2 linked regions of the Paraburkholderia bryophila genome follow. Each later gene encodes a partner of the first gene's protein in a complex. Links are inferred from orthologs where the notes say so. Each region holds a gene or a part of one and is shown in the gene's direction. Other genes may lie near its edges.

Region 1 (3,370 bases):
GCAGGCGAGGCGAGCGGTAAGCTCGAAAGCTGTCAGATGGGCGTGGAAACGCTCTTCACCGGCTTTCTGGCGAAAAAGCACCGCAACGCAAGAACTCTGGTATTTCACATCACAGCATTGCAGGACATTGGAAAGGACTGAACATGCCCCGCCCGACTGGTAAGAAATTCGACAAGCGTCGTCAGCAACAAAATCCGCTCTTCAAGCGCAAGAAGTTCTGCCGTTTCACGGCCGCTAATGTCGATCACATCGACTACAAGGACCTCGACACGCTGAAGGACTTCATCGGCGAAAACGGCAAGATCACGCCGGCGCGTCTCACGGGTACGAAGTCGCATTATCAACGCCAGCTGGATACGGCAATCAAGCGCGCACGTTTCCTCGCGCTGGTGCCGTACACCGACCAGCACAAGGCCTAACCCGACGACGCGATAAGGAGCATCCGAATGCAAATCATTCTTCTGGAAAAAGTCGTCAATCTGGGTAACCTGGGCGACATCGTGAAGGTCAAGGACGGTTACGCACGTAACTTCCTGATCCCGAAAAAGCAAGCTCGCCGTGCAACGAAGGAAGCTTTGGCTGAATTCGAAGTTCGCCGCGCTGAACTCGAAAAGATCGCCGCTGAAAAGCTGGCGGCTGCTACGGCTCAAGGCGAAAAGCTGGCAGGCTCGACGGTTCAGATCAACCAGAAGGCTGGCGTTGACGGCCGTCTGTTTGGTTCGGTGACGAACGCCGACATCGCTGACGCACTGGTCAAGCAAGGCTTCGCAGTGGAAAAGGCGCAAGTGCGTCTGCCGGAAGGCCCGCTGAAGCTGGTTGGCGAACACGCAGTTCAAGTTTCGCTGCACACCGACGTTCTCGTCGATGTGACGGTGGCTGTGATCGGCGAACACGTCTAAGCATCAAAGTCGTATTGGCCAGGAAGTTGCTGGCAAAAGGCAGGGGCCGGGTGACCGGCCCCTGCCTTTTTTTGTGCCTGGTTTTTAGCTTTTCCCCTCGCCGTCGCTGCCCGATTACCCGATAATTCCTCTCCATGAACGCACCGTCCAAAGATCCCCAAATCGAGTCGCTGAAGGTCCCGCCGCATTCGATCGAGGCCGAGCAATCGGTGCTGGGCGGCCTGCTGCTCGATAACGCGGCGTGGGACCGCATCGCCGACTTCCTGTCGCAGAGCGATTTTTACCGCTACGACCACCGCCTCATCTTCGAACACATCGGCAAGCTGATCGCGGCCACGCGGCCGGCCGACGTGATCACGGTGTACGAGGCGCTCGGCACGTCGGGCAAGGCGGAAGAAGTCGGCGGCCTCGCTTACCTGAATGCCCTCGCACAGAACACGCCGAGCGCGGCCAATATCCGCCGCTACGCGGAAATTGTGCGCGATCGCGCGGTGTTGCGCCGGTTGGTGTCCGTGGCCGACGAAATCTCGGCGGACGCGTTCAATCCGCAAGGTAAGGAAGTTCGCCAGTTGCTGGACGAGGCGGAATCGAAGGTGTTTTCGATTGCCGAAGACGGTGCGCGTGGCACGCAAGGCTTCCTCGAAATCGGGCCGCTGCTGACTCAAGTGGTCGAGCGGATCGACACGCTGTACCACAGCGCCAATCCGAGCGATGTGACCGGCACGCCGACCGGGTTCGTCGATCTGGACCGCATGACTTCGGGCATGCACGGCGGCGAATTGATCATCGTCGCGGGCCGTCCGTCGATGGGTAAAACGGCGTTTTCGATGAACGTCGGCGAATACGTGGCGGTCGAGTACGGCCTGCCGGTCGCGGTGTTTTCGATGGAAATGCCGGGTTCGCAACTGACCATGCGTATGCTCGGCTCCGTCGGCCGGCTGGATCAGCACCGCATGCGTACCGGCCGTCTGACCGACGAGGATTGGCCGAAGCTCACGCACGCCGTGCAGAAAATGAGCGAGGCGCAGATTTTCATCGACGAAACCGGTGGTTTGAACCCGATGGAACTGCGTTCTCGCGCACGCCGGTTGTCGCGGCAGTGCGGCAAGCTCGGGCTGATCATCATCGACTATTTGCAGCTGATGAGCGGTTCGTCGTCGTCCGGTGAAAACCGCGCGACCGAAATTTCGGAAATCTCGCGTTCGCTGAAGAGTCTTGCCAAGGAACTCGACGTGCCGGTGATCGCGTTGTCCCAGCTCAACCGGGGTCTCGAACAGCGCCCGAACAAGCGGCCGATCATGTCCGACTTGCGCGAATCCGGCGCTATCGAGCAGGACGCGGACGTGATCCTGTTCATCTACCGCGACGAAGTTTACAACCCGGACAGTCCGGATAAGGGCACCGCGGAGATCATTATCGGCAAGCAGCGGAATGGTCCGATCGGTCCCGTTCGGCTCACGTTCCATGGTCAATTCACGAAGTTCGATAACTTTGCCGGCGCGCAGAATTTCTACAGCGATTGATCGGGCAGGCCGGTAAGCGGCGTCGGCAACACCCTCGTCAACGCCCGCGGAACCCCCGCTGAAAGCTCACGGGAAATCCGCCGAGAAGGGAAGCGCTAAGCGCAGCGCCTGTTGTAACGGCGCTTTCGAAAGTGTGATCAGGGACTCGGAACGGTACAATGTGGCGGTTTTATGTCAGCCATACCGTGACCAATTTTCGGGATCCCAATGTTCGGTCGATTCATGCCCACCGAGGGCAAGTTCTTTGAAATTTTCAATGCGCACGCAGCGTGCATCGTCTCAGCAAGCCGTGAGCTGGAACTGCTGATCGACAATCTGCAAGACGCCGAGACCCACAAGCAGAACGTGCAGAAAGCCGAAAAGGCTGCCGACAAGCTCACGCACGAAACCATCGACCTGCTGCACAAGACCTTCATCACGCCGCTCGATCGCGATGAAATCCACAAGCTGATCACCACGATGGACGACATCCTCGATCTGATGGAGGACGTCGCCACTGCCATTTCGCTGTACGACGTGCAGGCTGTGACCTCCGAGGCGAGCCAGTTGGCGCACATCTGCACGGCGACTTCCGAGCGCGTGCAATTCGCCGTCGGCCTGCTGTCGGACATGAAGCAGGCGAGCCAGATCCTCAAGGCCTGCGAGGACATCGACCGGCTGGAATCGGAAGCCGACCGCGTGCTGCGCTCGGCCATGTCGAAACTGTTCCGCGAAGAAGACAACGTCAAGACCCTGATCAAGCTGAAAGCAATTTACGAATTGCTCGAGACGATCACGGACAAGTGTGAGGACGTAGCGAACATCATCGAAGGCATCGTGCTGGAAAACGCATAATGCAATCGATACAACTCGCTATCTGGGTCGTTGCCGGCCTGGTGGCCGTCGCGCTGATTTTCGATTTCATGAACGGTTTTCACGACGCGGCGAATTCGATCGCGACCGTCGTGT
Region 2 (3,433 bases), on another replicon or contig:
GACGGAACTTCGCGCTCGCGAGTTTTACGAAAAGCCTACGGCTGAGCGCAAGCGCAAGAAAGCGGCTGCGGTGAAGCGTCATTTCAAGCATCTGCGTGGCCAGATGCTGCCAAAAAAAGTTCTACTGATTCTGGCGTTGCCGCGGTTCCCGTCGAACGGAGCGGCGACATCCAACCGGTGAGGGCGCTGCAGGCGCAATCACGGAAAACACGGCCCCTTCGGGCCAGCCGGCAGGGTCGCACACATTACGCATATCGCGCCAACCCGTTTGAGGAAGCAGTCCCAAGCGGGTATTCGTGTTGATGCGGTCGGCCCGGCCGGATTTTCATATTCCAACGTATTCAGGTGAGTGATGAGCCTCAAGGACCAGATCAACGACGACATGAAAGCCGCCATGCGGGCGCGTGAAACCGAGCGTCTCGGCACGATCCGCCTGCTGCTCGCCGCGATCAAGCAACGCGAAGTGGACGAGCGCATCACGCTCGACGACACGGCGATCACCGCGGTCATCGACAAGATGATCAAGCAGCGCAAAGACTCGATCAGCCAGTTCGAGGCCGCCAGCCGCACGGATCTCGCCGACAAGGAAAAGGCCGAAATGGCGATCCTGTCCGCGTATATGCCGGAGCAGATGTCCGAAGCGGAGATCGTCGCCGAAGTTCAGGCGGCGGTCGCGCAAACCGGCGCTGCCGGCCCGCAGGACATGGGCAAGGTGATGGGCGTGCTGAAGCCCAAGCTGGCCGGCCGCGCCGACATGACCGCCGTCTCGGCGCAAGTCAAAGCCGCGCTCGCGAAGTAATTTCCGTCTATCGGGTCTGCGCGCACCGTCGCTCGACGGGCGGCGCGCGCAGCCTTGAGCTTTTCAGGTAGCGTCATTTACTGTGATTCCTCCGTCATTTCTGCAGGACCTGCTCAACCGCGTCGATATCGTCGACGTGGTCGGCCGGTATGTGCAGCTGAAAAAGGGCGGCGCGAACTTCATGGGGTTGTGCCCGTTTCACAACGAAAAAAGCCCCTCGTTTACGGTTAGTCCGACTAAACAGTTCTATCACTGCTTCGGCTGTGGTGCGCACGGCACGGCGATCGGGTTCCTGATGGAACACGTTGGCTCGTCGTTTCCCGAGGCCGTCAACGATCTCGCGCAGTCGGTCGGCTTGACCGTGCCGAACGAGCCGTCGCCGGGGTATGGCGGCGGGGGCGGCGGCTATGCGCCGGCGGCGTCCAAAGCGGTCACCACGGCGCTTTCCGACGTCATGCAAACCGCCTGCGATTTTTACCGCAAGCAACTGCGCGGCGCGCCCACCGCGATTCAGTATCTGAAGAAACGCGGTTTGACCGGCGAGATCGCGGCCCGCTTCGGGCTCGGCTATGCCCCAGACGGCTGGCAGAACCTCGAACCGGCATTTCCTAATTATCGGGACGATTCGCTGGTCGAGTCGGGGCTGGTGATTGTCAGCGAAAAGTCGGACGCGCAGGGTCAGAATCGCCGTTACGACCGCTTTCGCGAGCGGATCATGTTCCCGATACGCAATGTGAAGGGGCAGGTGATCGGCTTCGGCGGCCGTGTACTGGGCAGCGGCGAGCCGAAATATTTGAATTCGCCCGAAACGCCGCTATTTAACAAAGGCAGTGAGCTGTACGGGCTGTTCGAGGCACGTCTGGCGATTCGCGAACAGCACTACGTGCTGGTGGTCGAAGGCTATATGGACGTGGTCGCGCTGGCCCAATTGGGGTTCCAGAACGCGGTTGCGACGCTCGGCACAGCCTGCACGCCAATTCATGTGCAGAAACTGATGCGTCAGACCGATACGGTCATTTTCAGTTTCGACGGCGATTCCGCAGGGCGGCGCGCCGCGCGCCGCGCGCTGGACGCCTGTCTGCCGCACGCGGCCGACAATCGCACCATCCGCTTCCTGTTTCTGCCGTCCGAGCACGATCCTGACAGCTACGTGCGCGAATTCGGCACCGAGGGCTTCGCCGAGCAGGTCGAACGGGCCATGCCGCTGTCACAGTTCATGCTCAATGAGGTGCTGACCGGCAAGGAGTTGGATCAGCCGGAAGGCCGGGCTCGAGCACTGTTCGACGCCAAGCCGTTGCTGCAGGCGCTGCCGGCCAATGCGTTGCGCGCCCAGATCATGCATATGTTCGCCGACCGCCTCGACGTGCCGTTCGACGAAGTGGCGGCCCTCTGCGAGGTCGATTCGCGAATCGCGGCGGCTGCCCGTTCGGCGCCGGCCCGCAAAGACCGGCGCAGCGTGACCGGAATCGAAGAGAAGACGCTGCGCAATCTGGTGATGTATCCGCGCACGGTGGCGGTGCTCGACGAAGACGCCGAGCAGGCGCTTCTGTCGGTGACGCGGCACGGCGAGCTGTTCGAAGAAGTGACGACGCACGCGCGTGCGCTGGGCGATTCGGCGGAGTTTCAGTTGCTGTCCGATCTATTGCGAAACGGCGCAAACGCCCCAACTTTCGAGGAAATCTTTCGCAAAATTCTAGACTATGATGAAAACGTCCGGGATTTACTGCTGAAGGACCCGGAGGATGCGACCGTCATCGAGGAGCGGCGCGAGCAGGAGCGGATTGTGGGCGAGGAATTGAAAGCCGCGATCCTGAAGATGCGGTACGACGCTTATTGCGATCGTCTCGAGCAACTTTCGCGGCAATCCCGGCACACGCCGGAGGAGTTTGCGGAGCTGTCGGAGTTGAACCGGAAGCGGGCCGACATGAAGCGCCAGCTGGGGCTCTAGACGGGTTGCAAAGGGCCGGAGTGGTACAATAAAAGGTTTCCAGCGGTTTGTTTTTCAAAGGGTTTTCCTAGCAAAGGCCAATAGGCGAAGGGCGATGCGATGGCAAAGACTACAGGCGGAAATAAAGCGGCAGGCACAGGCTCGAAGGAGCCGACCAGAAAGGTCACCGAGGCCAGGCTAGATTCTTCCGCCAGAAAAACGTCTACCGTCAGTGTTGCACCGGTTGCGGGGAAGAAATCCTTGACCAGTTCCGCTGCACGAGCGGAGCAGGTTGAGGCAGCGAGAGTGGTATCACCACCGGTCACGAAGCGGCCGGGTGTCAGAAGCGCAAGGGAAGCGGTTGTCGCGCAGGACGATGCGGCAGTCCGCGAGGTTCCAGTATCCACGGTTCAACCGGCTGGCGTCCACCAGCCGCGAGTCGAGACTACAGCCGGTACGGCGAACTCCATGACGAAAAAGCTGAATGAAGTACCCGTCGATGACGAAGCAACCCAAAGCGAAGAAACCCCTGCTGCCGCGGCTCCGGCCAAAGTGGAAAAGGTCAAGGCTCGCGACCGTCGTGCAAAGGAAAAAGCGCTGCTGAAAGACGCGTTCGCGTCGTCACAGCCGGGCACGGTCGAGGAACTCGAGGAGCGTCGTGCCAAACTGCGCGCGCTGATCAAGCTCGGCAAGGAGCGCGGCTTCCT

What was found. Proteins that work in one complex are often made in the same cells at the same time.
Region 2: the proteins of GGD40_RS03960 (region 1) and dnaG are in contact, whole or in part, in a crystal structure (PDB 2R6A), measured with the Geobacillus stearothermophilus proteins. The link is inferred for Paraburkholderia bryophila from one-to-one orthologs. Residues at the interface, in WP_033016901.1 of Geobacillus stearothermophilus: Ser13, Glu15, Ala16, Gln18, Glu91, Leu92, Asp94, Ala95, Val96, Pro97, Thr98, Ala99, Ala100, Asn101, Tyr104, Tyr105, Ile108; in WP_049624496.1 of Geobacillus stearothermophilus: Lys456, Leu457, Leu458, Pro459, Ala460, Asn463, Ala464, Leu467, Leu535, Leu536, Ile537, Ala538, Gln544, Glu545, Asp548, Tyr549, His552.

Annotation. Positions count from the first base shown.
Region 1 is NZ_JACCAS010000001.1:917,437-920,806, reverse strand. The notes cover bases 324-3,227. They hold GGD40_RS03960 (replicative DNA helicase), read left to right. Parts: upstream 324-1,033; coding sequence 1,034-2,422; downstream 2,423-3,227. Other genes in these bases: GGD40_RS03955 (DUF47 domain-containing protein), read left to right, coding at 2,630-3,227; rplI (50S ribosomal protein L9), read left to right, coding at 447-899; rpsR (30S ribosomal protein S18), read left to right, coding at 324-419. Outside these bases: priB (primosomal replication protein N), read left to right, coding at 1-141; more of rpsR, read left to right, coding at 144-323; more of GGD40_RS03955, read left to right, coding at 3,228-3,256; GGD40_RS03950 (inorganic phosphate transporter), read left to right, coding at 3,256-3,370. UniProt on the Escherichia coli protein: The main replicative DNA helicase, it participates in initiation and elongation during chromosome replication. Travels ahead of the DNA replisome, separating dsDNA into templates for DNA synthesis.
Region 2 is NZ_JACCAS010000002.1:1,945,285-1,948,717, forward strand. Bases 348-3,314 are described here. They hold dnaG (DNA primase), read left to right. Parts: upstream 348-881; coding sequence 882-2,747; downstream 2,748-3,314. Other genes in these bases: GGD40_RS29710 (GatB/YqeY domain-containing protein), read left to right, coding at 353-799; rpoD (RNA polymerase sigma factor RpoD), read left to right, coding at 2,847-3,314. In the rest of the region: more of rpoD, read left to right, coding at 3,315-3,433. UniProt on the Escherichia coli protein: RNA polymerase that catalyzes the synthesis of short RNA molecules used as primers for DNA polymerase during DNA replication.